DNA from 2 places in the Paraliobacillus zengyii genome. Region 2 is predicted to be linked to the other one. Evidence: predicted binding sites of a transcription regulator. Region 2 holds the regulator's gene; the other holds the start of a gene.
The links. Region 2 encodes LexA, which represses DNA repair genes until DNA is damaged. Its sites were predicted from a motif close to CGAACATATGTTCG; they were not measured.

Region 1 (16,339 bases), 950 kb from region 2:
GCAAGGTGTATATAAAACATATCCAAATGGTGTTACGGCACTAAATGGTATAGATATAGCAATAGAACCTGGTGAATTTGTTTATGTTGTTGGTCCTAGTGGTGCTGGTAAATCAACATTTATTAAACTAATTTTCCGTGAAGTATTAGCCTCAAAAGGAACAATAAAAGTTAACGATAAAGATATCTCCAAAATGAAACGAAAACATGTCCCCTACCTAAGAAGAGATATTGGCGTTGTCTACCAAGACTTTAAACTATTACCAAAACTCACAGTCTATGAAAATATAGCTTTTGCTTTAGAAGTATTAGAAGAGTCACCACGTGGTACTCGTAAACGTGTGATGGAAGTTCTTGACTTGGTTGGTTTAAAAAATAAGGCGCGATTTATCCCAGATGAACTTTCAGGTGGCGAACAACAAAGAGTGTCAATTGCCAGAGCGATTGTCAACTTCCCCAAACTAGTCATTGCGGATGAACCAACAGGTAATCTAGATCCGGAAACATCTTGGGAAATTATGAAGATACTAGAAGAAATAAATGCAACGGGTACAACAATTATTATGGCTACCCACAGTAAAGAAATTGTCAACACGATAAAAAAACGCGTAATTGCTATTGAAGATGGCTTAGTTGTGCGTGATCAACATCGAGGTGAATACGGCTATGAGATTTAATACAATTAAAAGACATCTTCGTGAAGGTACAAAAAATATTTGGCGTAATGGATGGATGACCATTGCTTCTGTCGGTGCAGTAACCACGACATTAATTTTAGTTGGTGCATTCTTAGCGCTCATGCTTAACTTGAATCATGTCGCTGATAATTTAGAAGAAGACGTTGAAATTAAGGTTTTAGTTGAATTAACTGCAGATGAAGAAGAAATTGAAGCAGTCGGTGACCAGATAGATGAGATTGCAGAAGTATCGACTGTTGACTTCGCAACAAAAGAGGAAGAGTTAGAAAGCCTAATATCAAGCATGGGTGATGAAGGCGGCGCATGGGAGTTATATGAACAAGATAATCCTTTAAATAATGCTTATATTGTTAAAACAACAGATCCTCAAGAAACATTGACAATTGCACAAGAAATTGAAGAGATAGAAAATGTTGAAAAAGTAAATTATGGACAAGACGTTGTGCAAAATTTGTTTAAATTTAATGAATATGCTCGGAATATAGGTCTTGTCCTTATCTTAGGATTAGTATTCACAGCAATATTCTTAATCTCAAACACAATAAAAATTACGATAATGGCACGTAGTAAAGAGATTGGTGTAATGAAGTTGGTTGGTGCAACGAACGGATTTATTCGCTGGCCGTTCTTTGTCGAAGGTCTTTTACTTGGTGTACTAGGAAGTATTATTCCAGTTGCGGTTTTATTAACAGGTTATTACTATCTAGATGCTAATGCTTCATCAATTAATCAATTTAGTTTTCTAGAAATACTACCATTTTCACCATTTGCATGGCAATTGGCATTACTGATTTTAGTAATTGGAGCATCAATAGGTATTTGGGGAAGCGTTATGAGTGTTCGGAAGTTTCTAAAAGTATAAATCTCTTCTTTAAGAGATTTATACTTACATAGATTATCGGAACTAAAAAGCTAGATTACTAGAGGGGGAGGATTCTTTACCATGAAAAAAATCATCATGTACCTTTTAATTTTCACAACGATAATTGGGTTTACGATATCACCAGTAACTGCAGAAGACATCTCTAGTTTGGATGAGAAATTGAATGATCTAGAAAGTGAAAAGAGCACTATAAATGAAGAGTCTGGCAATGTTACAAGTGAAACGGAAGAAACAGAAGAGAAAATTGCTGAAAATGAAGCTGAACAGAGTGAAGTTACAAGTGAGATAGAAACGATTAATGCTGATTTACAAGCAACGCAAACGAAGTTAGCAAACAAAGAAAGTGAAATATCAACTACTAATCAAGAGATTAGTTCAACAGAAACAGAAATAGAAGAAACAGAAGAAGAGATAGTAGTCTTAGAAGAAGAAATAGTAGTCTTAGAAGAACGAATTGCTGAGCGCGAAGAGTTATTGAAAAATAGATTGCGTGCTATTCAACAAAATGGTGGAGATATCAGTTATTTGCAAGTACTGATGGGTGCACAAAACTTTGGTGATTTTCTAAATCGTGCAACAGCTGTAACGAAAATCATGGATCAAGATCAAAGTATCATGGAAGCACATCAAGCTGATAAAGAAGATATGAAAACCAAAAAAGTAGCAGTTGAAGATAAGAAGACACAATTAGAAGATGATAAAGCTAGCTTAGAAGATAAACGAGCGAATTTAGTTGTCCAAAAGCAAGATCTTGAATCTATTCAAGCGACACTAGATAGTCAAGTGGCGGAAAAAGAAACGTTAATGGTGAACTTAGAGGATCAGCATAGCGAATTAGAAGAATACACAATGACGTTAGCAGAACAACAGCAAACATTAAATGATCAAGCCTCTATTATTGCTAACGCAATGAAAGAAGCAGAATCAAAAAAACAAGAATTAGAACAATTAGCTGAAGAGAAAGCAAAAGAAGAAGCTGCGGCGGCAGCAGAAAATAATAGCGACTCAAGTAGTGGTGAAAGCTCTACTCCAGCTGCATCACAGCCAGCTCCATCTACTAGTAATGCTGCATTTGTGATGCCAGCATCTGGAACACTCACTTCTCCTTATGGCTATCGTAGCTTTAATGGCGGTGGCATGCATTATGGTTTAGACATTGCGAATAGTGTCGGTACAACAATTAAAGCAGCAGCATCAGGTGTTGTTACCAGATCTAACTATTCTTCAAGTTATGGTAATGTAATTTATATCTATCATCCAGACTTAAATCTAACTACTGTATATGCACACTTAAATAGTAGAGCGGTATCGCTTGAGCAAAGTGTATCCCAAGGGCAAACAATTGGTGGAATGGGTAATACAGGTAACTCATTTGGAAGTCATTTACATTTTGAAGTACACAATGGCGGATGGAGTTATCATGGCGCAATTAATCCATCACCATATTTACCATAATAAGTACACATCTTTTCACAATAAAAGCATAATCTAAATAAACAAAGGCATCGCACGAAATGTTGTGGTGCCTTTTTGTGTCATACATATGGTACACTAGGAAAATAATATTGAACAAAAAAATCGGGGTGAAAAAAGTGCAAATCAAGAAAAATTATCTAGTTCTAATTATAGTTGCTGCAGTACTTATTGGTGGAGTAGGTACTTTCTTCAGTATGCAATTGTTGCAAGAAACTGTATCAACCGAAGAAAATATCGACTCAGTTAATTTTTCCGATCTTTCTGAGGATGAACAAGAAGAAATTCTTAGTGATGCTGGAGAATCAACTACTTTTTCAAAAGTTATGCAAGCATACAGTGTCATACAGGACAACTACTTAGAAAGTGCTGATGAAGATCAGTTGATCGAAGGTGCAGTTGAAGGTATGCTCGCAACTTTAGATGATCCATATAGTGTTTATATGGACCAAGAAACGATGGAACAATTTAATGAACAGATCGAGTCTTCTTTTGAGGGGATTGGTGCAGAAGTTAGTATGGTTGATGGTAAGGTTACTATTGTTGCACCGATAAAAGATTCTCCTGCAGAACAAGCAGGTTTAAAACCTAATGATCAAATACTAAAAGTTGATGAAGAGAGTATCGAAGGTCTTGACTTATATGACGCTGTTTCCAAGATTCGTGGGGAACAGGGCTCCGAAGTAACGTTAGAAATCCAACGACCTGGTGCTACAAATACAATTGAAGTTGAATTAACAAGAGATGATATTCCACTGGAAACAGTTTATTCGGAAACAACTGAAGTAAATGGTAATAAAGCAGGAATAATTGAAATAACTTCTTTTTCCGAAGATACTGCTACTCGTTTTGAAGAAGAGTTGACAAGTTTAGAAGAAGAGGGGATTGAAGGTTTAGTCATCGATGTAAGAGGAAATCCGGGTGGTTTATTACCTTCTATTCAAGAAATCTTGAAGAACTTTATAACAAAGGACACACCGTATATGCAGGTGGAAGATGGTGAAGGAAATAAAGAACGCTATTTCTCTGAATTGGACAATGCAAAAGATTACCCAATTAGTGTTTTAATAGATGAAGGTAGCGCATCGGCTTCTGAAATCTTAGCCATTTCAATGAAAGAAGCAGGAAATGCCGAAATAGTTGGTACAACAAGTTTTGGAAAAGGTACAGTACAACAAACGATCCCAATGGGAGACGGTAGTACAATTAAACTAACTTTATTTAAATGGTTATCTCCAGAAGGGAATTGGATTCATGAAGAGGGAGTTGAGCCGACTGTAGAGATAATGCAGCCAGCATACTTTTATGCGAATCCTATTCAAGTAGAGGAAACTTATTCCTATAACGATAGCAATGAAGACATTGAGAATGCACAAATTATGTTGGAAGGTTTAGGATATAATCCAAATCGAGAAGATGGCTACTTTAGTCGCGAAACAGAAACTGCTGTAGAAGAATATCAAGCAGAAAATGATTTAGAAGTAACAGGCGAGATTGATGAAGCAACCGCTGAGAAATTACAAACAAGTGTCATTGAAAAAGTAAGAAGTGGTGAAGAGGACGCGCAACAAGAAAAGGCATTAGAAGTATTATTTGATTAATCAAGAAAGTAAGCAATTCCCTTATGAAGTAAGTTTATTCATAAGGGAATTGCTTAAAATTTTCTTATAAAAGAAGGAAAAGATCATCTTTTATCGAATTATAATAAATAAAGGCTCATTAGACAAAGAAGTGAAAGGGGTGTGCAAAATATATGGAGACATGGTTAATTGAATTAGCAAAAGGTGTAGGCAAACTTTTCTTTAATCCGCTAATATATTGGTTTTTTATTGTTACATTCATAGCATCATTTACCAGGATTAAGAAAGAACGAAAATACTTTGGTACGAAAATATTTACTATATTTGATGAACTACGTTACACATGGAAAACGACACTTTTAGCTGGATTAAGCTTATCTTTAGGTATGTTAATTATTGGTGCGTCGCTTCATTATCTCATGATTGCAGGACTTGTTTTGTTTACTATTTTATTTTCAATTGGGAAAAGGTTCACGTGGTTATCAGCAGCGTATACATTTGGATTTACCTACATAGCCTTACTCTTTTCTCCATATTTCATATCCTATCTACCAACTTCATGGAATACGGAGATAAAAGACTCTCAATGGTTGATATTCACTACTTTAATGGGGATTTTTATTTTAATCGAAGCGATTAAAATGATACGTATACAACAAGAAGAAACCTTTCCTGAATTAAAGAAAGGCAGTCGTGGTAAATGGGTAGGACAACACCGAGTAAAAAAAATAATGCTCATACCTTTCATAAGTCTATTGCCAGCTGGGTTAATTACACCATTTGCTGATTGGTGGCCGATATTTTCTATAGGTGAAACAGAATTTGGACTCTTATTTATTCCTGCAATAATTGGTTTTGAACATGTAGTAAGAGGTTCAATGCCTATAAAGGCGACACATAAATTTGGACAATCGTTATTAATATTAGGTTTTATCGTAATTGGGTTTTCGATAGCAGGCTATTATATTACTATTTTTACATTAATAAGTGTGGTTATCGCGATTATTGGACGTGAGCTATTAGCGTTACAATTCCGATTACGTGATTTAAGAAATCCTACTTATTTTGCAGTAGAAGAGACTGGATTAAAAGTATTAGGAATTATCCCAGGTACACCAGCAGAGAATATTGGATTAATGATTGGTGAAAAAATTATCAAGGTTAATGGCCAACCTGTTTCCAGTGAGCAAGCATTTTATGAAGCACTTCAGCTAAACAGTGCATATTGTAAACTTGATATTCGAGATGAAAGAGGGGAAATAAGATTTGCGCAGCGCGCCCTCTATCAAGGAGAACATTATGAATTAGGAATTATTTTTCCTAGCGAAACAACATGGAAAATAGAAAAGGCGCAATAATTTAATTTTCATATAAATTTAATAGAAATTTCATCATTTTGCCGTTAATTCAATGTATAATTACTTAGTAATATAACTTGAGTGCCTTATGAAAGGTTGAGCGGAATGAATACTTTACAAAAAAGGTTTAATGATTGGAAAAATGGTTTATTAGTGTACAAATTCGCTTTAGATGAAATTGATACAAAATTAAGTATTCTAAGTGAAGAGTTTGAATTTATTCATAATCACAATCCAATGGAGCATGTTAAATCGAGATTAAAAGAACCGAATAGTATTATGGACAAGTTAAATAGAAAAGGGTTAGAAGTCACACTATCTAATGCAAGAGAACATGTACGTGACATTGCTGGTGTTCGAGTAACTTGTTCATTTGTTGCGGATATTTATAAAGTTTACCATATGCTTAGTCAGCAAGATGATATTAAAGTACTTGAAGTAAAAGATTATATTAAACATCCAAAACCAAATGGATATCGTAGTTTTCACCTCATTGTTGAAGTGCCTGTTTTTCTTGCTAATTCAACTGAACATGTCCCAGTAGAAGTACAAATACGAACAATCGCGATGGATACATGGGCGAGTTTGGAACATAAAATTTTTTACAAATATGATCAAGAAATCCCTCAAGAATTAAAAAATGAATTAAAACAAGCAGCAGATACTGTAAGAGCACTTGATGACAAAATGGAATACATTCATACGCAAGTGGAAAGAGAAAAACATAAAGTAACACCGACTATATTGAAATAACAAGACGCGCATACAATCATGATTGTATGCGTGTCTTTTGATATGAATGGGACAAAAAATAAGTGCCACTAGTTGGCTGTTATGAATCTGGAATGTATTCATTATATAGCTTGTTAAAAGAGTTTGTTAACAATACTGTCGTTTATGACTGAATAACTATAGACTCTGTCGTAACTGCCACGTTGATTTCCGCTTCAGGCAGTCGCTTTCCGCGGGCAAATGTTTTCGGTGGGGCGAGTAATCGCAGTCCCAAGTCTTCAGCTAACTCCGTAAAGCACAAATCGCTTTAAGGAGTGGATCTTCAGATCTTGCTTTTCCCGCAGGACTTTGAATTTACTTCCTGAACCAACACCGCACGAAGAAAATCGAACTATATTTTCGAGGATCGACTGCCCTACGCTACAATCAATCGGTATAATGTTAACAACTGTAGTGATAAGTACAATAAAACTTTATGACAAGCAGATAACGTATTATTTTTAAAGTCTGTCCAGTGACCGATTGCCTGTGTTATAAACTAATTCGAATAGCTATTCAAAAAAACGGTTTTCTTTGGATGATAATTCTTCAAAAAGTTGGCGAACATAAGAAGCATGGTAGTTTTGTATGTAGTTGATTTAATGTTTGCTAACTTGTATTTTAATGACAAATAACAAGCATTTTATATAATTCTTAATTAGCAGGCTACACTAGCGGATCAAGCGAAATGGGCGAGACTCCTGCAGGAACAGCACGGGCTGAAGATCCATTCGGTAAAGTGGTTTTCTTTACCGAATTAGCTGAAGCCGTGCCTGCGGAAAGGGAGCCCATTTCGCTTGAGGAGCGAAGCATAGATTATCTTGTATTGAACTTTATATAAAGTGAGTTATATTACGACTGAGTTTACCTCAAGTTCGTGATCAGATGCAGATGCTTTCAAAATGAGCACGAGTCAACTTTAACATTGGATTGCAGACTTCTCAAGTTTGCCAAGATCTAAATTCGCGTTTTATCAGTGAAAGTTGCGTTATAAAAAAACTGAAATAGCTTCACCATGCGCAGTTAACTAAATGCTTCGTTACTTATTTCCTGGGGAATAAAGAGTCTGTTTAAAATACAGATACATTCTGAGCATCTATTAAATGATCAAGGTTATCCTATTAGCGTTTTGTATAGGGATGCAAGGGGTATAACTACAGTATCCTGATATGAAGGAAGGTTAAGAAATATGAGAAAAGTTGCAGTAATATTTAACCCTGCAGCAGGGAAAGCAAAACTGCTGCAATTAAAAGAAAAAATTATAAATACATTAGAAATAGCTTTTGAGGAAGTAACTGTTTATGAAACAAAGCAACCAGGAGATGGTGCAACATATGTGAACCAAGTTTCAAGTCAAGTTGATCTAATTATTGCGGCTGGCGGTGATGGTACAGTAAATGAAGTGATTAATGCGATCGCCCCGCTAGAAAAACGACCTGCTTTTGCGATCATCCCTGGGGGCACAAGCAATGATTTTTCTCGGGAAATTGGAATGTTACAAAACCCGTTAAAAGCAGCTGAACAAATTGCTGAAAAAGAAACAAAAATGATTGATATTGGACAAAGTGATCATTACTATTTTCTGAATTTTTGGGGCATCGGTATCATTACCCAAGTTTCTGAGACAGTTGATTCAAATTCGAAACAAAATATCGGACGATTGGCTTATTACTTACGTACCCTACAAACAATTGGCGAAGAAAAGTCTTTTCATCTAAAAATAGAATCTGATAATGGAATTTGGGAAGATGAAGCTGTTATGCTTATTGTGGGTAACGGTACATATACTGGTGGGATTCGAGCTTTCTTTCCAGAAGGAAGCATCCATGATGGGTTGTTAGATGTATTGGTTATCAAAGAAGCATCTTTACCAACTTTTTGGTCTATTCTTCAATCAAAAGTAGATAATAACGAGCAAATTAATGAAGGAATTAAAGCTTTTAAAACAAAAAGTATAACTGTTACAGCAGATCCAGCACAAAATATTGATTGTGATGGAGAAAGACAGAATCAAACACCATCAAGTATTACTGTTTTACACAACCATATACAAATGGTAGTCGGAAATATCGAATAGTTAAACGAAAACACGCCAAAAGTTAGAATGTAATCTAACCTTTGGCGTTTGGCATAATGGGATCATTCTATTATCGTTCGATGGTCAATAGTTCTCGTAATTCATTTTCTGATAACGTAGATAGCATCGTTTCACCTGGTTTAATGATTTGATCCACAAGCTCTCTTTTTTCATGTTGTAATTGAAAAATCTTTTCTTCGATTGTTCCTTCAGTTATTAAACGTATAACTTGGACAACCTTCTTCTGTCCAATTCGATGTGCACGGCCCGCTGCTTGTTCTTCAACAGCTGGATTCCACCATAAATCAAATAGTATAACAGTGTCTGCTCCAGTTAAATTAAGTCCTGTACCACCTGCTTTTAAGGAAATAAGGAAGACTGATTTCTCACCTTCGTTAAAAGCATCAGCCATTTCTAATCGCTGTGATGGTGGAGTGGAGCCATCTAAATAAAATACCTCATGTCCGTCTGCTTGTAGTTCTTTGTTGATTATTTTTAACATGCTTGAAAATTGTGAGAAGATTAATAGTCGCTTACCACTTTGCCTTAATTCATCGACTAATTCTTTTAGATGTTCTAATTTACCAGATTTTCCAGTATAGTTTTCTAAGAACAACGATGGATGACAACAAATTTGTCTTAAACGTGTAAGCCCAGCTAATATTTCTAATTTACCTTTTTCAAAGCCTTTTTGTTCAATTGTTTCAGCAATCTTCTCTTGCATTTTTTCCACATATGCAAGGTACACTTGCTTTTGATTTTTAGTTAGCTCTGAATATTGTTCTGTTTCAATTTTATCTGGTAATTCTGCTAACACATCCCGTTTTAGACGGCGTAAAATAAATGGTCTTGTAATCATTGCGATATAAGCAGGATCTTGTTGTAAGAAGTGCTTTTTTGTTCCGAAAAATCCTGGTGATATCGTATGAAATATTGACCATAATTCATCTAATGTATTTTCAATAGGCGTACCGCTCAATGCGAAGCGATGTTTTGCTTGAAGTGAACGAACAGCTTTTGCTGTTAAAGTAAGATGGTTCTTAATCGCTTGTGCTTCATCAAGAATCAATGCATCAAATGGTACTGATGCGTATATATCTTGGTCTTTTCGCATTAGTGGATAAGAAGTAATTAACACATCCACATCAGTCAATTGTTCTACGATTGCTCTACGTTGTTGTTTTGTCCCGACAATTACTTCTGCACGTAAAGAAGGTGCAAACTTCGTAATTTCCTTTCGCCAGTTATAGACCAGTGAAGCAGGTGCAATGACTAACGCTTGATATTTACCATCTGTTTTTTCTGCTTTTTCACTTAATAAATAGCTTATTGTTTGAACTGTTTTTCCTAAGCCCATATCATCTGCTAGAATGCCACCTAAATGGTAGTAAGAGAGCGTTTTAAACCACTGAAATCCTACAAGTTGATAGTCGCGTAAATCGGCATCTAACGTAGTTGGTAAATCAAATTGCAAATCTTCTGGATGTTTTAAGGCAGTTAACATTTGTTCAAACGTATCTTGATAATGTGCAACTTCAGCTGGAAAAGTCTCTTCTATTTGTAAACTTCGCGCTGCTGAAATTTGAACTTGTCCATCCTGAAGATCAGACTTACTTAATTGTAGTTGGTCAATAAATTGTTGAAACGATTCAAATGATTCATTTTCCAAAGCAAGTAAAGGCCCATCTGGAATCCGGTAATAGCGTTTTTTCTCTACTAATGCTTGTAGAAGTTGTTGTACTTCTGTATTTGATATCCCTTTAACATCAAAGGAAACGTCTAACATTCCGGTAGTGTTATTCACTTGAATATTGGCTTGTAATTCTGGTTCTTCTGCACGAACTAATTTTTTCACCTCATCAGAAATATAAACAAGTGCATGGTTATGAAGTTCTGGTAAAGCATCATGTAAAAACCTGTAGATATTTTCATTATTAAATAGTTGAAAACGACCATTTAAATAATAAAAACCAGCTTGTTCAAGAAGTTGTAAAATTGATCGTTCGGCTTTCATTTCACGTTTTATTACTAAATTAGAAGCCTGATGTGATTCATATGGTGCAAGTTCATAATCTCCATACTGAAAAACAACATTTGCTGTAAGTGTATCCTGTAATTCATCTAAATATATTTTTGTCTTAAGTGATGTTATCGCAAGTAGTTCGTTTGTTTTTTCAGAATAAATGGGTTGCCCTATTCTTTCTAATTTCGGCATGACATTTGATACAAATGCTTCCATCTTATCTCGGGCAATCAAATGTACATGCTTGGTACGATAAGGCAATAATGAAAACAGCTGATCAATAATTAAGCGCTGTTTAGCATTTGTAAGATAAAAGGTGTGTGCTTCATATAAATAACCATATCCATCAAAATAATTAAAACGAAGCAAAGCACCCAGATTAATAGAGAAGCTATCTTCATTCTCAAGATCTATTGGAAAAGTAAGTGGTGGTAGCTTATCTTCCAAGAAAAAGCTTCCGAATATTTGGCCTTGTAAATCTTTCATCGTATGATCTCTTGCACTAATTCCTTCTAATAAAGGCTTGGCTGAATTTGGTGGTATTCTAACCGCACGTTTGTTTGTCATTCCATAGTCATTATCATATAGAATTTCATTTTGATAGGCCTGTATAAGCTGATCTATGATGTCTTTGTCCTCTTCTGCAAACTTATGAAGTAAAGGATCATATGTGAATGTATTTGTAACAGGGTATGGTTGCTGATTTTTAACGTGGGTAAGAAAGGTACGGATTTCTTTAATTATATACGTTTTTTTTATACCAACTTGTAACTCAACTTCTAAAAACAGTTTTGCATTTTGTGTGTTTTTACGTTGAATTAACGTATAATCAATCCGAAGCTCTTTTGCATCCAAAACATGCGCTCTATTTTCACTACTAAAAGCTTCTAGCATTCGTAATGTGAATGGATCACTTTTAGCTTGCGGTCTCACTGGCAATGTTGGGTTTGGTTTCGTCGTACTAGTCAAGACTGTCTGACTAGGGTCATTAGAATTACTGTTACTTATTGCGAGTAAAACTGCTGCAATGTGTTTACAAGTGAAATGTGTGGCGTATGCAGGACAATCACAATTACCTTCTAGCTCATCGTCATCAAAAAAGAAAATACGAACGTTGTAGCTACTTGCTCCACGAACTTGTGCACTCCATGTGTTAATTGTTTGATTGTATGTTAAACCAATGACTCTTCCTTTTTTGAAGTAGTCAAAGCCCCTTTTATAAAACCGTTGGCCGGTTATTTTGACAATGTCTTGTGTTTCTAAAAAAAAGGTACGCATAATTATTTCCCTACCTTGTCTTGTATTAGCAAAAGTATATCTTTTCATTATAACAAATAATTGTCGTCAAAAACTGTAAGAATGAAAATTTTTATTTGTATTTTAAGGATCAATTGATTAAAATGGGCAGTCATTTGGCGTGAAAATAGTTGACTTTATCCTAAAAAACGTGCTATTTTTACTAACGTGAATAGACATTTAAAAAGCACTTATACATTAGATGAAGGAGCATTATACCGATGTAGAAATCCCTTAGTAATCCATGTTTTATAAATGAATCAAATTAAAGATAGGAAGGGATTTATAAAATGACAATGCAAGAAGAAGTAAATAAGAGAAAAACATTTGCGATCATATCACACCCTGATGCTGGTAAAACAACATTAACAGAGAAATTGTTATTGTTTGGTAACCTAATTCGAGAAGCAGGGACTGTAAAAGCAAAAAAATCAGGTAAATTTGCTACATCTGACTGGATGGAAATTGAGAAACAACGTGGAATTTCTGTAACGTCCAGTGTGATGAACTTTCCATATAAAGATTATAAAGTTAATATATTAGATACACCGGGTCACGAGGATTTTAGTGAAGACACGTATCGTACATTAACAGCTGTAGATAGTGTTGTGATGATTATTGATGCAACAAAAGGTATTGAAGCCCAAACTATTAAATTATTTAAAGTTTGTAAAATGCGTGGTATTCCGATTTTCACTTTCATCAACAAAATGGATCGTGAAGGTCGTGAACCATTAGCACTTTTAGAACAAATTGAAGAAGTTTTAGAAATCGAAACATATCCAATGAATTGGCCTGTTGGCATGGGTAAGCGTTTCTTAGGCATATTTGATCGTCAAAATAAACAGTTTGTACAATATAATGGAAATGAAGCAGAAACAACTATTCCTTATGCAGATTTAGATAATCCAGAGAATAAGGCACTTGTGGAAAATCCAACATATCAAGATACATTAGATGAGTTGGAATTAATTGAAGAAGCAGGAGATGACTATTCATTAGATGCGGTCTTGAGTGGGGATCAAACACCAGTTTTCTTCGGTAGTGCTTTAGCGCCGTTTGGTGTGCAAAGTTTTTTTGATACGTTTATCGAAATGGCTCCCAAACCTGTTCCTAGAAAGACAACAGAAGGATTAGTTAGTCCCGATAACCCGGATTTTTCAGGATTTGTCTTTAAGATCCAAGCAAACATGAATCCAGCCCATCGTGATCGTGTAGCATTCCTACGGGTTTGTTCAGGTAAGTTTGAGCGTGGAATGAGTGTTAGATTAGAACGAACAGGTAAACAAATCAAATTGTCTCAAACACAACAATTTGTGGCTTCCACTCGTGATACAGTTGAAGTTGCCTATGCAGGTGATATTATCGGGATATATGATCCGAATGCATATCGAATAGGTGATACATTAACAGAAGGTAAAGAATCTTTTGTTTATGATGAATTACCACAATTCCCACCTGAGTTATTTAAGCAAGTAACTGCAAAAAACGTAATGAAATCAAAACAATTCAGAAAAGGTTTAGAACAACTGGTCCAAGAAGGTGCAATTCAATTATTTACACGTTATCCGATGGAAAGCTACATTATCGGAGCTGTTGGTGAATTACAGTATCAAGTATTTGAACATCGTATGAAACACGAGTATAATGTAGAAGTAACGTTAGAATCTATCGGTGAACGAGTACCACGCTGGTTAAACCAGGAACAAGTCGATACGACGTTATTCGACGATCGAAACCTGTTAGTTAAAGACCGTGAAGGAACATTTTTAGTATTATTTAAGAATGATTTTGCTCTTCGTTGGTTTAAAGATAAACATAAAGATATCGAGTTAATTGACTTGTTTGAAGTCAATCAGTATGATCAATCTTATTAAAAGATAATGTAGTAAAGAAGCTTGGGGTAACTGTACCTCAAGCTTTTTGTTACATATCTTTTTAAATATGAATAAAACGAATATTTGTTCGCATTTTGGTTTGAAAAGTAGTATAATGTGGTATCATAGATAAGTGAAGAGTAGAACGGAGGGTGCATCGTGGTAGATAAATTTGAGTTAGTGTCGAAATATAAGCCCGAGGGTGATCAGCCATCAGCAATTAAGGAATTAGTTTCCGGAATTAATGCTGGTAGACGTGAACAGACATTACTTGGAGCAACAGGAACTGGTAAGACATTTACGATGTCTAATGTTATTACAGAAGTAAACAAACCGACGTTAGTCATTGCTCATAATAAAACACTTGCTGGACAACTATATAGTGAATTCAAAGAGTTTTTTCCTAATAATGCTGTAGAATATTTTGTTAGTTATTATAATTATTATCAGCCTGAAGCATATGTTCCTTCGACGGATACATTTATAGAGAAAGATGCAAGTATTAATGATGAAATTGATAAATTACGACACTCAGCAACGTCTGCCTTATTTGAAAGAAAAGATGTTTTAATCGTAGCAAGTGTATCGTGTATTTATGGTTTAGGTTCTCCTGAAGAATACCGAAATCAAGTATTATCCATTCGGGTTGGAATGGAGAAAGACCGAGACGCATTACTTCGTGAATTAGTCGATATTCAGTATGCACGTAATGATATAGATTTCCAACGTGGTACATTCAGAGTTCGTGGAGATTCGGTTGAAATTATTCCGGCTTCTCGAGAAGAACACTGTATACGAGTTGAATTTTTTGGTGATGAGGTTGATCGTATACGAGAAGTAGATGCGCTAACTGGAGAAATTGTTGGTGATCGCGAACACATCGCTATTTTCCCTGCTTCCCACTTTGTTACTGGTGAAGAAAAATTAAAAGTCGCTATGAAAAATATTGAAAAAGAATTGGAAGAACAGCTAACGTTTTTCCGTGAAAATAATAAATTACTTGAAGCACAGCGAATTGAACAGCGGACGCGTTATGATTTGGAAATGATGGAGGAAATGGGTTTCTGTTCAGGGATTGAAAACTACTCTCGTCATTTAACATTGAGAGAAGCTGGTTCAACTCCATATACGTTAATTGATTATTTTCCAGATGATTTCATGATTGTTGTTGATGAGTCACATGTAACGTTACCACAGGTTCGTGGAATGTTTAATGGTGACCAAGCAAGAAAGCAAGTTTTAGTTGATCATGGATTCCGATTACCATCTGCAATGGATAACCGTCCGTTGACATTTAAGGAGTTTGAAGAGAAGGCGAAACAAATGGTCTTTGTTTCGGCAACTCCCGGTCCATATGAATTAGAGCACACGCCTCAAATGACAGAACAAGTTATTCGTCCAACAGGTTTACTAGATCCTCCAGTGGAAGTTCGCCCAATTGATGGTCAAATAGATGATCTGATTGGCGAGATAAATAAACGGATAAAACTAGATGAACGGGTACTCATTACAACGTTAACTAAAAAAATGTCAGAGGATTTAACCGACTATCTAAAAGAGATAGGAATGAAGGTTGCTTATTTGCATTCTGAAATTAAAACATTAGAGCGGATTGAGGTTATTCGTGATCTACGGGTCGGTAAGTTTGATGTCATTGTTGGAATTAACTTATTACGTGAAGGTATTGATATTCCAGAAGTATCTTTAGTTGCTATTCTTGATGCTGATAAAGAAGGTTTCTTGCGGTCTGATCGAGCATTGATTCAAACAATGGGACGAGCAGCACGTAATGAAAATGGACGTGTCATTATGTACGCGGATCGGATGACAGATTCAATGAGTCGGGCAATTGAGGAAACAGAACGACGTCGTGAAAAACAACAAGCATATAACGAAAAACATGGTATTGTACCTACGACAATCAAAAAAGAAGTTCGTGACGTTATACGCGCAACTATGGCTGCTGAAGATTCAGCGAAGTATGAAGGTGATGCACCAAGTTATAGTAAGATGACGAAGAAAGAAATTGAGAAACTGATTGAAAATATGGAAAAAGAAATGAAACAAGCTGCGCGTGACTTGAACTTTGAAAAAGCTGCTGAGTTACGTGATATCGTTATACAGCTGAAAGCGGAGGGGTGACAATCAATGGCTAAAAAAGCAATAACCATTAAAGGTGCACGTGCACATAATTTAAAAAATGTTGATATTGAAATTCCAAAAGAAAAATTAGTTGTGCTTACAGGGCTATCAGGTTCTGGGAAATCATCATTAGCTTTTGATACGATATATGCTGAGGGACAA
Region 2 (16,339 bases):
GACGAAATCCTTTTAAATCTTCAATTGATACGTTGTAACCTGATAAATGTAGTAACGAGTACAATAGCATAGATCCGTGTCCTGCTGATAATACAAATCTATCTCGGTTAAACCAACTAGAGTTTTTCGGATTATGGTCCATAAAGTCAGTCCATAATGTATATGCCATTGGTGCTGCCCCCATTGGTAATCCTGGGTGCCCAGAGTTAGCATTTTCAATTGCATCAATAGATAGCGTGCGAATCGTGTTAATAGAGCGTTGTTCAGTTTGTTTTGACATACTTTGTATCCCCTTTCGAAAATTATGAAAATATGTACGTACAATTAATATCCTATAATGAAAACGGATAATAAACAAGTACTATCTTCAAGAATATTCAATTATTTTTAATTTTCTTTTCTCAAATTCTTCACTTTTTCTGGAGTGACATCATCTCCATTAGGATCAATGATCTTCATCCCTTTGAATTCATTTTTAAAAGATTGTCGTACATTTTTTAAATATTCTTGTCTTAGTTTTTGCTGTTCTTCTTTTTCTTCACTTGTTAACCCTTCTTGTTTGGCCTTTTTAGCCAGCATATTAATACGATCTAATTTATCTTTAGCTAACATCGTTCTTCTCCTTTACGTATAAAGTTTTCTCGAAAACAGAAAAGACAAGTATCCTTTAATATGGATTCCTTGTCTATTCATTCTATATGAAAGGTATGCTCAGATTCAAGCGATACATATTCTTGGTATCTTCGGTGAACTGTTGCTTTGGACACTTGAAAACCCAATCCACGAAGCGTAGTCGCTATTTCACCAAAAGTTAATTGATTGTCTCGCAAACGTTTTACCTCTTCAATTGGAAATTCAATTCGATTGCGACCATTCGCGTGATCACGGTTACGAAGGTTTTTAGCTGGATCGTAGCCATTTTTAATAGCTTTTTGCATCCCTCGTTTTATTTTAATGTTATGAATTTTACGTTGGTACTCTTCAACAACACCTACAATCTGTAAAACCATTGCATCAGATTCAGATAATTGTAATTCTCCTTGATTGGATAAAGCATATATTTTCACACCTAACTTAGAAAATTGATGGAATAAGGCAATTTTAGTATTACCTCTTCCTAGTCTTGTCTCATCTTGAACTAATAGACAATCCACTGCTTCAGTTGCACATTTTTCTAATATGGATAAAATACCATCTCGTTCAATTTCATATCCACTTTGCCTTTCTTCTATAATACTGATGACTTCCATTTGTTCTTTTTCTGCTAACTCTATCAATTCTTGTTTTTGTCTATGTAAGGAAGAAGACTGCTCTTCTTTTTCCGTGCTTACCCGACAGTATATAATCGCTCGCATGATAACTACCTTTCTATTTTAAACATATTTTTTAACTAGAAACTAAACCCATATACATAAATCCTAACGTAAGAATGAACGAAATGAAATAGAATAAATCCACCATAGTAATATTAGTTATTTTATTAAACATTTTGTTTCCTCCTTTGATATTAAGAACGATTGTTCGCATCTGTATTTTATTATAACCGAACGATTGTTCCTGTCAAGTCTTTTTTAGAACTTATGTTTGTGTATTTGTGATAAACATGCTATACTTTCACTAATAAAATATGTACGGAGGTGCATCATTATGACGAAAATTTCAAAACGTCAACAAGCAATCTTAGATTATATTAAAGATGAAGTAGCAGCAAAAGGATATCCACCTTCAGTAAGAGAAATTGGCGGGGCTGTTGGTCTAGCATCAAGTTCCACCGTACATGGGCACCTTGCTCGACTAGAGAAAAAAGGATACATACGTAGAGATCCAACGAAACCTAGAGCAATAGAAGTATTACATGCCGCTGATGACTCTAGTATTCCTAAAGGAGAAGTAACGTTTGCACCTGTTATAGGGAAAGTTACTGCTGGTATCCCCATTACTGCTGTTGAAAACATTGAAGAATACATCCCACTACCTTTAACTCTTACACATGGAGATGCTACCGATCAGTCAATTTTTGTACTTGTAATTGAAGGCGAAAGTATGATCGAAGCAGGTATATTAGATGGTGACATGGTAATTGTAAAACAACAGCAAACCGCTCAAAATGGAGAAATTGTAGTCGCCATGACAGATGAGAATGAGGCTACAGTTAAGCGCTTTTTCAAAGAAAAAGACCATATTCGTCTACAACCCGAAAACGCAACAATGGAACCACTCATATATGATAATGTTTCCATTTTAGGTAGAGTAATAGGCTTATATAGAAATATCCATTAACAATAAAAGAAATCTCCACTTAAACATAGTGGAGATTTCTTTTATCCGTTGAACGTACTAATAAATGAATCAAACCCTATTTCATTTAATTCATCTACACGGCCTTCAGCATTGGACCTGTTTTGAAATGACCCAACAATCACTCGGAAGTAAACTTGCCCTTGGTCATTAAATTCCGTTATAAAACTACTATAACCATGCCTATTTAGAACATATCTACGTTGCTTCGCATTTTTCTCGGATTGAAACGAACCTGTAACAACTCGGTAAAAAGATGACGTATCAGGTTCTTCTGCATTCGAGTCTTCTTCTAATTCAAATGCTTGTGCGATACCAGATGCATGTGCACGTGCTACTTGTTCAATCCATTGTGGCGTTTTCATTTCTTCAGCTTCAGCATCATTATCTATAAAACCATTTTCTGTCAATATTGCTGGCATCGTCGTTTCTCTTAACACATGAAAATTCGCTTCTTTTTTACCTCGATCACGCCATCCAATCGTTTCAACAATTTCGTCGTGAATAGTAGATCGCAATCGTTCTGTTTCAGATTTCGAAGCAAAATTACCATTCCATATATAGCTTTCAAAACCAACACCGCCACCTGCGTTAATGTGAATGGAAAGATAGTAATCGGCATTCCAATCATTCGCAGCGTTTGTTCGATTGGTCAGGGAAACTGACTGATCTGTTGTTCTTGATAGACGTGTGGTGACATTTTGATAAGAATCGTTCAATATCTGTTGTAATTTTAGAGCAATATTTAATGTTATATCCTTTTCTACTAACCCGTTACTACTTGCACCTGAATCATTTCCCCCATGTCCAGGATCAATAAAAATTTTCGGCATTTGTCAAACCTCCTTCACTACCTTTATATGAAATAAAAAGGTTTTACGTGTGGACTGATCTTCCATAACGGAGGCTTAAATTTAGATATTCTTTTCTTAAATATTCTAACAACTAATTCCTATATCCTCATTAAAACTGGTGCTTAGAATTCCTCTAATAACAAATTCCATAAGAAAACAACTGATTTATATAAGACTTTCCGAAAATATTACCCGGGCAACCGCAAAATATGACTTTTTCTCTTATTGGTTTCTTCTGCAAATTAATATAGATAAGAGTAGGCTAAAACTCGATAAAACAATCGATAGTATAAAATAAGGTGGATAATAGAGTAATTCTATCTCGTTTTCATCTTTGTCTATGGGAAATCCAATAAAAGCATAGTTAACCTTCTCAATTTTTTGCTTTTTATTATTAACTTTAACTTGCCACCCTTTTTCAAATGGAATAGGTAGCATCATGAAATAATCATTTCTATCGTTGTTAAAAGTTATGGATATTCGATTATCTTTCCACTTTAACGTACTATTATTTGATACCTTGTTTTTTTGATATTCCAAACGGGCATAGTCTGTTTGATATAGTTCTAAATCTCTTAAGATGTACTTTCCTTTAGGTAGTCTAATTCGAATTTTATTCGAATTATCTACGCGGATTGTTAGCTCATCATCATATGTTTTATAAATAGATTGATTAGATTTTCGTGCAGTTTTATAATCGTTTACTTTTAATGTAAACCCTTGATCGACTGCAGTGTTCTCTAAATGAAAGTGTACGTACAGATCCTTTGCTGCAGACGTTAATGAATCTGTTTCTATATCTAAACCACCATTTTCCTCAGTAACAGTTAATACGTTATTCGTATAAGAAGCACCAACCATCATGATTTTCGTTTGGTCGATAAGATTAGCGTCTTGTGCTATTTCTGCGTTTGTTTGTTTCGTGTTGGATATAATTACACCTTCGAGCATCGCATACTCTTTACTTAAATCAGAAACCTGTTCGACATCTTTTTCTGAAAAGAAATTTTTAGTTGTTCGAATAAAAGGCAATACATTATTGTTTTCTAAAACGATATAGTTCTTTGATTCAAGTATTTTTGAAAATCCATATGGTACGCCCTCTTCGCTTTCCTTCTCCCTTATCATGTACTTTCCTTGAAATAAACTATATAAGTGCGCCCGATTACCAAATGTTGCATATCTACTAACACTTTCCCTCCCTGTGTCAATATTTAGATCGTTCAAATAAAGATCGATCAAGTGTTCGTTTAGTATACTACCGTACACACTTATTCCGTTAAAATCTTGCACAATTGGTGTATTATTAAGTCTGTCTACTTTCCAGTCAATCCGGTATAGCGAATCGGGGTCTTTGTTTTTAATTTGTTGCAAAAGCTCTCTTTGTTCTTTTCCGTTATATTTATCGCTCAACAAATAATTTTTAGAGGATTTACTAACTTCCCCTGCTTGAGAAAGACCATATTGAAAACTATTCGCAAAAATGATTACGAGTAACAAAAGTCCTACATACATAATATAAAAAGCACTTTTTTCTTTTTTAAATACAGCATAAAAAAGTAATAAGATAGTAATAGATACCATTAATAAAATTGCCAAAGAAAGCAGTGAAAAAACATGTAAATCATCAATAAATATAATTGTACCAAGATAAAGAATTAGTACAATTACACTTGATAAGATCATTCTTCTTTTCGTTACACGTTGAATGTGTTCTAAACCAAATGAAATAGCTCCTGCAATAGAAAAAGAAATCAAGTATTCCCAACGATATTGAGGTGCTGAGAAGCCATTGAATGCACTTGCAACAAGTGGACTAAAATGAAAGAAGATAAAAAAACTACTTAAAACAGAATACAGTCTAAATGTCTGCACTTTGAAAAGAGAAAGACTGAATAAAAGTAGTAAAAATACGGTAGGTAGAATAATATAACGACTATCAAATAAAATATTATCCCAGCTAAAAAAAGATACGGATTTCTGATATGCTGGTCGAAAGTTATGTAAATATCCATAAACAGCTGGTATAAAAGCTACTGCACTAATTCCAAATCCTAAAAAACCTGAACAAATAAAAAGCTTAGCGTACTTGCCTTTATCTGATTCATTCTCTGCCAACGGAATAAACCAACGAAAGATAATATATAGAATAATAAAAATTAAATTAACATATGCAAAGTAAAAATTATTAATAAGCGTTACAGCTATCGCAAAAATGAGCCAATTTGGTCTTTTCTCTCGGAAAACTTTTTCAACTCCAAATACGAGTAGTGGAATCCAGATCATTGCATCGGCAAAGAACTCCCAATACGTCACATGTCGGAAATAAATAGTAGCTAATCCATAGAAACAGGCCCCTGTAAATGCAGGCAACCAATCACTTTTCATATAATGAAATACAATACTTGTTATAACAATGATTGAAGTTAATCGAACAATACTTATAAATATTGAAGCATTTGCCCAAAACAGTGTATCAGCAGGTCCAATAACATCTAAGGCTTGTAATACAAAAATAAAAATTGCTGACAAAATGAATAGAAATGATGTGGAGAAATAAAATGCTAATTGGCTGTACGTTCCACCTCCAAGACCAAATTGATAGGAATAAAAGTAATTTCCACTTTTATATTGTTCATACAAAATTTTTTTAAAGGTAACCATCTGTTGCAAACCATCATTTGGTCCGACCATATATCTATCTAATAGCCATTCTCTCAAAAAAAACAAATGACCTAATACAGCAACGACTAGACTACTTATTATAAGATAGAGGATTTTTCGTTTGATCAGCATATGTATTCCCCGTTATTTTCTTAAAATTTTTCCTGCTACAAAAAATGTAAGAGGAACAGTAAAAATCATGGAAACAATCGGTGCTATCGTGCTACCGAGTACCAAATATTCGATAAAGACATAAATGAATATAGAGGAAACAATAATGTTAATAACTTGCGTAACCGAAAATTGAATAAATTTCATTACTGTTGGCTTTACTTGAAACGTGAAATAAGAGCTTAAAAAAAAGGATATAATTAAACTTAAAATAAATCCTGTGATATGTGAAACCAGATAGTTAATTTCCCAATATGCATGTATGAATAAATAAACAGCATAGTAATTGCACGTATTAATGATGCCCACGATGATGAATTTTATAAATTCTTGGCTGCGTATGCTCATAATTTTCTCCTGTTGAAATGTTTGTTTCTTGTATTAAGTAGTGTGGACGATGTTTCGTTTCATAATAAATCCTACCAATATACTCTCCAATAACACCAAGACAAAGTAACTGAATACCACCTAAAAAAAGAACTGCTGACATTATAGTAAAATATCCTGGCTCTGTGATTCCATTAGTTATAATAAAGAACAAGTTAATAAATATATACAAAAGAGATAAAAATAATATGAACGCACCTGAATAAAAGCAAATTCTGAGTGGCCTATTATTAAAAGAGATAATCCCATCAATTCCATAATTAAATAACATAGAAATGGACCATTTGGATTTACCATTTTTACGTGAAATATTATCATAGTAAATAGTTTTTTGGCTTAGACCTATCCAAGAAAAAAGGCCTTTTGAAAAGCGATTCCCTTCATTCAATAATAGAAGGGCCTCAACAGCTTTCCGGCTTAATAATCTAAAATCCCCTACCCCATTTTTTATTTCTACATCAACTATTTTGTTTACTAGGCCATAATAAATCGATGAAAAACAGGCACGGAGTCGATTTTCACCTTTTCGATTACGTTGTGCTATCACTTGATGATATCCTTCCTCATAGCCATGTATAAATGGTTTTATCAAATTACATGGGTGTTGTAAATCAGCGTCCATTACAATAACAGCTTCTCCACTAACATGTTGAAAACCAGCTAATAGTGCAACTTCTTTTCCAAAATTCCGTGTGAAAGAAATGTACTTTACGTTGGCATTAGTTGATTCCAACTTTTTAATTAGGTTAAGCGTATTATCCGTACTACCATCATTAATGAATAAAATTTCAAAGTTATAATCAATGTCTAAACATTCATTGGTTATCGCATCATATATTATTTCAATATTATTTGACTCATTATAAGAAGGAATAATGATAGAGATAAGGCGGTTTTTCATAGATACACCTACTTCTATTAATTGATAACAGTGATAAATATTCACTATTTATACGGATAGTATAAACAATAATGTCATAATTATTAGAAGAGTTTTATAGATGAGCGTAGGGTAATAAAATAGAGACTATCTGAAAGTAAACTTTCATGACAGTCTCTAGATTTACATCTGTTTATTCGGATTTCTTTTGTTTCCCTAAGTCAGAATAGAGTTTCTCCTCATATTCTTTCGTTAGTGGTGCATGTATATCAAAATCCGTTACATTTTTCACCTTTTCGTTATCTACTTCAACATAGATCTTCTTATCATACCAGTGTATATCACTTATCCAATCCGTAGCTATTAAAATAAAATTCGCTGCTAAGAATTTACTTGTTTCTATTACTAAGTAGGTGATTTTCCAATTCTCTTCATCTATAATAACATCAGAAACATGACCTATTTTCCCACCAATACCTTCTACTTTGTACCCAGTTAATTCACCTTTTATTTCATTAACACTTCTTAATTGATGACTTTCTTTTTGGTCAGCTTTAGCTTTTTCTTGAATTTCTCGTTGTTTATCAGCAACAGCAAGAGCAGCTGGGGTACTAAAGCCTCCCCATGGTCCAATTTGACTCCAATAATTTGGCCATCCATAATATCCAGTCAAGTCTATTTCATCTTGTTTTGAGATTGGTTCATCCGCTTTTTTATTTGGTGCATTTCTAACCTTTTCTTTCGATGCTAACACATCTACTGTCGCGTTTTCAGAATCTACTTTATTAACTGACAAAGGTGATAACAATACTTTTTCACTTGGGAGCCATTTACCCGTATCAGCTACTAAATAACGTACTGTCCAGAACTTATCGTCAAAATAGATATCTTTTATCTTTCCTAATACATCATCCGTTGCTCGAATATTAAAATGTTTCAATGTTGTTGCTAAGTAATAAATAGTTAGCCTCCTCAACTAAATTCATTCACTAATACATGTATTTAGCCTTTTCATCTATTCTTTAAACATTTTAATAGAGTAGTGGGTGTTATTAGAAGAAACATCACGAAATAAAATCACGTGATGTTTCTTCTGACTACTTATTTTCCAGCTCTATTTTTATTATATACATCAAATCCGACTGCAAGTAATAGTACCATCCCTTTTATCGCTTGTTGCCAATCAATACCAATACCGATTAATGACATCCCGTTATTCATTACACCCATAACAAGACCACCAACTATTGCGCCAATAATCGTACCGACCCCACCCGACATAGAAGCACCACCAATAAATACTGCAGCTATTGCATCTAGTTCTAACATATTACCTGCTGCAGGTGTTGCAGAATCTAACCGAGATGCAAACATTAATCCAGCTAATGCTGCAATAACCCCGTTGTTAACAAATACCCAAAATACAACACCTTTTGTTTTTATACCGGATAAATCAGCAGCTTTTTTATTTCCTCCTGTTGCATAAATCCTTCTTCCCATTACTGTATTATTCATAATAAAGGTATAAACTACAATCAGTATAATTACAATAATTAATACCATTGGGATACCTTTGTTCAATGCCAGTTGATAAGCAAACCAGTTAATAACAGATAGCAATAACACAAGTTTTGTAATACTAATCCACATCGGAACAACTTCAAAACTATATTGTAACTGTGTTTTTCGATTTTTAATTTCTAAATATACTAGAATGATTGATAGTATTACGGACAAAATGATCGTCAGAGTATGCAAACCACCTGAACCAAACATATCTGGTAGAAAACCACCACTGAGAAAACCAAATGAATCCGGAAATGGTGCAAGCGACTGTCCATCTAATAGATATAAGGTTAGTCCTCGAAAAATCAACATCCCAGCTAACGTAACGATGAAAGAGGGTATTCCGATATAGGCAATCCAAAACCCCTGCCAAACACCAATTAAAGCACCTACAATTATAGATAGAATTATTGCTAGCCAAACTGGTACATTATTGTTTATCATCAGTACACCTGCAATAGCACCTACAAAAGCAACGACAGAACCGACTGATAAATCAATGTTTCCTGTAATAATAACCAAAACCATACCGACTGCTAATACTAGAATAAAGCCATTTTGCAGAATCAAGTTCGTTAAATTTAAAGGATTAAAAGTAATTCCTTCTGTCAGTACCCAAAATAATGCCGTAATAAATACAAGTGCAATAATCATTCCATATTGACGAATATTATTACGAAATAAATTAATTAATGTCTGCACGATTAGCACCTCCAAATCCAGTCATATGACGCATAATATTTTCTTGGTCCGCATCCGTACGATCAAGCTCCGCACTTATACGGCCTTCATTCATTACATAAATCCGATCTGAGAGACCAAGTACCTCTGGAAGCTCAGATGAAATCATTAATACACCCATTCCTTCTGCTGCTAATTCATTAATTTGAGAATATATTTCATACTTAGCTCCAACATCAATACCACGTGTAGGCTCATCTAAGATTAAAATATCTGGTTCTGTGAATATCCATTTACTTAATACAACTTTTTGTTGATTCCCACCACTAAGATTACCAGTGACCTGCTCAAGCGAAGGTGTTTTTATGTTTAATTTCTCACGTAATAATTGTGCTTGTTTTATTTCCATATTCTCATCAATAATAGAATGATGCGAAACACGTTTTAAGTTAGATAATGTAATATTTCGTTTGATATCATCAATGAGGTTTAATCCGTATGTTTTTCGATCTTCCGAAACATACGCTATCCCATTTGCAATTGCTTCACTAACTGTATTAGCATTTATTTCTTGCTCATTCTTATATAACGAACCTGTTATTTTTTTACCATATGTCTTACCAAAAATACTCATCGCTAACTCTGTTCTTCCTGCTCCCATTAAACCCGCTAACCCAACAACTTCTCCACGACGAATATGAATATTCACATTATCAAGAACTTTGCGATCACGTTGCTGTGGATGATAAACATTCCAATCTTTAACTTCAAAAATGGTTTCACCGATTTCTGCAGTTCTTACTGGGAAACGACTAGTTAATTCACGACCAACCATGCCTTTAATAATACGATCTTCAGAAACATTACCATCATTACTTTTTATTGTTTCGATTGTTTGACCATCACGTAAAATTGTAATGGAATCCGATATAGAAGAAACTTCATTTAACTTATGAGAAATAAGGATAGATGTAATCCCTTGTTTTTTTAGGTCATTTAATAATTTCAACAGATTTGCACTATCTGTTTCATTTAAGGCTGCTGTTGGTTCATCAAGAATCAGCAACTTGACATTTTTTGATAATGCCTTTGCAATTTCAACTAACTGTTGTTTACCAACACCAATGTTCATAACTGCTGTCTCTGGAGAATCCTTTAATCCTACTTGTTCTAATAATTCCTTGGATTTCGAAAAAGTATCTTTCCAATCCATGATCTGACGAACGTGTCTTTCATTACCTAAAAAGATATTTTCTGCAATTGAAAGAAATGGACTTAACGCTAATTCTTGATGAATAATAACAATACCAACATTTTCGCTTTGCTTTATATCTTTAAAATGGCACTCTTTTTCATCAAAGTAGATGCCACCCTCATAGGACCCGTTTGGATAGACACCACTTAAAACCTTCATTAAAGTTGATTTACCTGCACCATTTTCACCAACTAACGCATGAATTTCTCCTTTTTCAACCTTTAAATTTACATTATCTAGTGCCTTAACACCAGGGAATGTTTTCGTTATGTTACGCATCTCTAAAATATAGTCCGACATACACTCGCCACCTTCCCCACTTAAAGAAATAATTTAAATTAGTGGTGGCCTCCCACCACTAATTTCACGCTATACTACTCTAGTTCATCTTCTGAATAGTAACCACTGTCCATTACAATTTCTTGATAATTATCTATATCTACGGACACTGGTTCTACTAAATAAGACGGGATAACTTCTATACCATTGTCATACGTTTCTGTATCATTAACTTCTGCTTCTTCGCCTGTAAGGATTGCGTCAATCATTGTAACTACAACAGCAGCTAAATCTCGTGTATCTTTAAATACAGTTTGTGTTTGCTCTTGTGCAACAATTGATTTAATGGAAGCTAATTCAGCATCTTGACCTGTTATAACGGGCATTGGTAAATCACCCGAACCATAACCGACACCTTTTAATGCTTGAATTACCCCACGACTAATCCCATCATATGGAGATAGCACTGCATCAACAGTTTCTCCACCAGAATATGCTTTACTAAGAATGTTTTCCATCCGAGATTTTGCGTTATTTCCATCCCAACGCATAGTTGCCGCTTGTTCAAATTCTGTCTGTGCACTTTGTATGACAACTTTTCCACTATCAATATGTGGTTGTAAGATTGACATTGCACCATCCCAGAAGAAATAGGCATTATTATCATCAGGTGATCCACCAAATAATTCAATATTAAATGGTCCCTCTGCTTCTGCAAGATTTAATGCCTCTTCAATGTATGTTGCTTGTAATACACCTACTTGAAAATTATCGAATGTTGCATAGTAGCTAACATCAGGTGTTTCCATAATTAATCGGTCATAGGCAATAACTTCAATATCCTGGTCAGCTGCCTTTGCTAATACATTAGATAATGCTGTACCATCAATTGATGCAACTACTAAAACATCCGCACCTTTGACAATCATGTTTTCAATTTGTTCGATCTGTTTATCTACATCATCTTCCGCATATTGTACATCCGTTTCAAAACCAAGGGCTTCTAATTGTTCCACCATGTTGTCACCATCATCCACCCATCTAGCTGATGATTTCGTTGGCATTGCTATACCGATTGATGCATCATTTGATACAGTTTCGCCCCCATCATCAGAACTACTAGAAGTACTGTCATCCCCTCCACATGCAGCAAGTACAACCATAAAACTAAATAATAGTGCAAGTAAGACTAATTTCTTCATCTTTTGTAACCCCTTTCAATTTAACTTCCTCGTAACTACAATAGCATTTAAATAAATGAAAGCCTTTACATTATTTTAAAGTGTTTTTATAAAAATTTAATCAAATTGAAATATGACAACTTTTTAAATTAAAATAACATCGCTACATATAAGCTTCTAGCTAATATGTAGCGATGTTATTAATTTTTACTTTCTGAATTGATTTGGAGAAATACCTGTTGTTTTCTTAAAAGCAGTACTGAAATAATGCTGTGTCTCATAACCTACAATTTCTGCTATCTCTCTAATTGTCATATTTGTTGTTTTTAATAAATCTGCTGCTTTATTTATGCGTAATTGTGTTAATAAAGCAATATAAGAGATACCTAACTCTTGTTTGATCATTCGACTTACATAAACTGTTGAAACATGCGTATTCTCTGCAACTTTTTCAAGTGTAATGGACGAATCTTGATAATGTTGTTGGACGTATGTTTGCGCTTGTTTAACAATAGGAGAAACTCGTGCTTGCTTAGCGACTTTTACCTTACATAAGTCATGAATTTTGTACAAATCCGTTAATTCCGTAATATGAATATCTTCCATTTGTACATAAACATTAATTTTCAAACATTTTTTTATTTCCAGTACTAGTTCGGTTATCTGTTCCTTTGTGACAGTCTTCCATATACAAACATGAAGTAACTCAGAACCTTCTCTAAACTGAAAAATAGCTGATGAATCCAGTATTTCCTCAACTATATTATCAATTGCGAATATGAAAATCGCTCTTTCATTCTCTGTAATAATTGTATTGCTTTGTTGATAACCAGGCCACATCACTACCAAATATTGTTGAGGCATCACTATTGGTAATCCTAAAAAATGTAATTGATCTATTATCTCATCATCTGTTAATTTAGCTGCTATCCAATCTTTTAAAAATCGATCTTTAAGTTGTTCATGATTTTTTAATAGTTGTTTTTCAGCTTGTTTTAAATATATTTCTTGATTTACCTCTGTTATAAGCGTTTGGTTTAATGTCATTAATATATTTCCTAGTTTTTCTGAATTTACAGGTTTTAGAATATAATCTACTACTTGCAATCTAATGGCATCTTGCGCATAGTGAAACGTATCATATCCAGATATTACAACCATTTTGCATTGTGGTAGTTGTTCCTTTACTTGTTTCATAGCTGTAATACCATCCATTATAGGCATATTTAAATCTATTAATAATAAATCAATTTGATTCTTAATTGCCAACTGCACTACTTCTTCTCCATCTTCCGCTTCCCCTACTACTTCCATTTCATACTTTTCCCAATTGATGCAGGACCGAATTCCCTCCCGTATCATCATTTCATCATCTGCAATTAACACTTTCCATTTAAGCATTAGGCCTATCCCCTTTTAGTATATAATCACCTAAAATTGGTAATGTGATTTCAACCCTTGTTCCAACACCTTTCTCACTATCTATATAAATTCCGTATTCCTCTCCAAACGTTAAAAGAATCCGAGCTTGAACATTTAACATACCGTAACCTTTTTTCTCTCTATTTTCTTCTCGATTTTCTGTACGTATAATCGCCTCACTTAAAGCCAGTCGCATCTCTTCTAACTGCAATTCTGACATCCCGACTCCGTCATCCTGAATGATAATAGATAGCTTTTCTTCTTTTGCGTTTGCGGTTACAGTAATATGACCCAAACCACGTCTTTCCTTAATGCCATGATAAATAGCATTTTCTACAATGGGCTGCAAAATGAATTTTAAAACATACAAAGAACGATAATTTTCACCAATTTGAATTTGATAGTTTAATTTCTCTCGATATCTTATTTGTTGAATGATTAAGTAGCTCTCTATATGTTCTATTTCCTCAGAAAGGGTAATCTTATCTCTTCCTTTACTTAACCCTATTCGAAATAATTTAGCCAATGACTCAACTACCTCAGCAACATCATCTGCTTTTTGCTTTCTAGCCATCCATTGAATTGTATCTAACGTATTATAGAGAAAATGCGGATTAATATTTGCTTGTAGACTTCTAAATTCAGCTTCTCGTTTTTGTCTTTCGTGTCGCTTTGTTAAAAACATTAAATGATTCATTTGCACCAACATTTTATTGAAACTTCGTCCAAGTAATCCTATTTCGTCATGCCGGTTTTCATGATAACGAACTGCTAGATTTCCTCCTTCAGCTTTTTGCATGAAACGCATTAATTCTGAAATTGGTTTCGATATCGAATTGGATAAAAAATAGGAGACAGGAATTCCGAATAACATGAGTATAAAAACAAAAAAAACTAAATAAAATCGTATTTCACGGATTTCAAATATTGTCTCTTCGGCAGGAAAAACACCAATCGTCGTCCAATTAGCAAAGGGTGACTTGTTGAAAATAAATTGCAGTTTCTGTCCCTTTATTAATTTAGAGAAAGTACCAGTGTTTTTTTCTTCTAGCCACTGATCTGGTATTGATTCAATTAAGGGATCATTCGGTTGATAGATAGTATTATTTTGATCATCTATAACCATTAGATAACCAGTTTTTCCCAAGCGGATGTCTCTTACTGTTTCAGCAATAACTCGAACTTTTAAATCTATTAAAATAACACCTTGAACCTTTTGTGTATAGGGGTCTACTATTGCACGAACAACTGATATCACTTCATCATTTTTATAATTCACTAATGATGTTATGCTACGTCCCTTAGGTTTTCCAATAATTTTAAAAATTCCTTTATTATCAACTGCTTCTTGGTACCAATACTCATCCGTCAAATTTTTCTCTGACGGTGCATACAGTTCATTGCTTATGTAGTCTCCTTCACTATTTATTACTAATAATCCTGCTACTTCAGGTGATAAAGTCGTAATTTTTCGAAGGTAGTCTGTCATGTCATATTCATTAACTTTATTAATAACTTCTTCTTCCTGATTTTGATCTAGAAATTGTTGTATATCTTTATTAGCTGCAATGAAATATGTGATGCTTTGCATGTTATTGAGGTGAAATTCTAGGGTTTCATTAACTTTATTTATAAGTTGGAATGTATTATTATTAACTTGTTCTTCTAAAACACGCTCTACCGTCCAATTGATTAAAAAGCCAAGACAGATAATAGGAATGATACTAACAAACAGAAAGTGTGAGATTAACTTAAATCGAATGGGTAAATTATTAATTTTTATCCAACGTTTCACTACTATCAGTCCATTCTAGAAGTTTTATTGCGGATAATACGAATCTACATTTTTTTGTGTAACGATCGTAATACCCGTATCAACATAACGTGGTAATGGTGTTTCTGCATCTTCCTCTTCTACAATCTTATGCTGTAAATGAAATAAAAATTGTAATGACCAATAACCCATCTCCCATGTTCCTTGTGCCAAGGTTGCAGAGATAACCCCGTCTTGAATCATATCCAGCGTTCCTTTATCCGTATCAAAACTAATGATTTTTAATGAATCCTCTAAATTATTAGTTAAGCTTGCTAGACCTACTCCAACTCCGCCATTTGCTTCAGTAGCAAATACACCAACTAAATCTGGAAACTCAGTTATCATATCATGTGCAACTAATTTAGATTCCGACTGATCTCCTCTTCCATCCTTAATAGAAACAACCTCCATTTCAGGATATTCCATGAAAATAGTATCTTGAAAACCCTGCGTTCTTTCTTGATGATTTAATTGATGCGGTTGTGTAATAACCCCAATTTTTCCTTTTTCATTAACTAATGCAGCCATCTTATGTGCTGCTTCTTCTCCCGCGTGATAATTATTCGTTCCTAAAAATGTATATGCTTTACTCTCAGGTGCATCAGAATCAAACATAACTAACGGAATATCAGCTTCTACTGCTTTATCGATTACGGAACTTAACGCCTCAGGATCCATTGTTGATATCGCTATGCCTGCAGGATTTTTTGCAATTACTTGTTCTAGGACGGTAATCTCTTCATTGACATCATATTCTCTCGCCCCACGATATTCTACAGAAACATTTAATGCTCCTGCAGCATCTTCAAAACCCTTCAGTGCACGTTTCCAATAATCAATTCCAACCTGAAAGGTTACCATCACATATGTTTCATCCATATTTCC

Region 1: the regulator LexA is predicted to act here: its motif matches at 14,113-14,126, upstream of uvrB (excinuclease ABC subunit UvrB).

The regions. Positions count from the first base shown of each region.
Region 1 covers NZ_CP029797.1:2,798,850-2,815,188, reverse strand. The annotation lists gene ftsE (cell division ATP-binding protein FtsE) at 1-676, shown strand, start outside; gene ftsX (permease-like cell division protein FtsX) at 666-1,559, shown strand; gene DM447_RS14255 (murein hydrolase activator EnvC family protein) at 1,641-3,035, shown strand; gene DM447_RS14250 (S41 family peptidase) at 3,173-4,654, shown strand; gene DM447_RS14245 (PDZ domain-containing protein) at 4,807-5,991, shown strand; gene DM447_RS14240 (GTP pyrophosphokinase) at 6,097-6,744, shown strand; gene DM447_RS14235 (diacylglycerol/lipid kinase family protein) at 7,952-8,839, shown strand; gene DM447_RS14230 (DEAD/DEAH box helicase) at 8,910-12,140, opposite strand; gene DM447_RS14225 (peptide chain release factor 3) at 12,449-14,035, shown strand; gene uvrB (excinuclease ABC subunit UvrB) at 14,195-16,177, shown strand; gene uvrA (excinuclease ABC subunit UvrA) at 16,184-16,339, shown strand, end outside.
Region 2 covers NZ_CP029797.1:1,846,575-1,862,913, reverse strand. The annotation lists gene tkt (transketolase) at 1-280, opposite strand, end outside; gene DM447_RS09405 (DUF896 domain-containing protein) at 388-612, opposite strand; gene DM447_RS09400 (YneB family resolvase-like protein) at 690-1,355, opposite strand; gene lexA (transcriptional repressor LexA) at 1,648-2,280, shown strand; gene DM447_RS09390 (N-acetylmuramoyl-L-alanine amidase) at 2,322-3,131, opposite strand; gene DM447_RS09385 (YfhO family protein) at 3,375-5,948, opposite strand; gene DM447_RS09380 (GtrA family protein) at 5,961-6,335, opposite strand; gene DM447_RS09375 (glycosyltransferase family 2 protein) at 6,283-7,275, opposite strand; gene DM447_RS09370 (PRC-barrel domain-containing protein) at 7,448-8,194, opposite strand; gene mmsB (multiple monosaccharide ABC transporter permease) at 8,356-9,522, opposite strand; gene mmsA (multiple monosaccharide ABC transporter ATP-binding protein) at 9,506-11,056, opposite strand; gene chvE (multiple monosaccharide ABC transporter substrate-binding protein) at 11,131-12,237, opposite strand; gene DM447_RS09350 (response regulator transcription factor) at 12,424-13,617, opposite strand; gene DM447_RS09345 (sensor histidine kinase) at 13,610-15,433, opposite strand; gene DM447_RS09340 (substrate-binding domain-containing protein) at 15,458-16,339, opposite strand, start outside.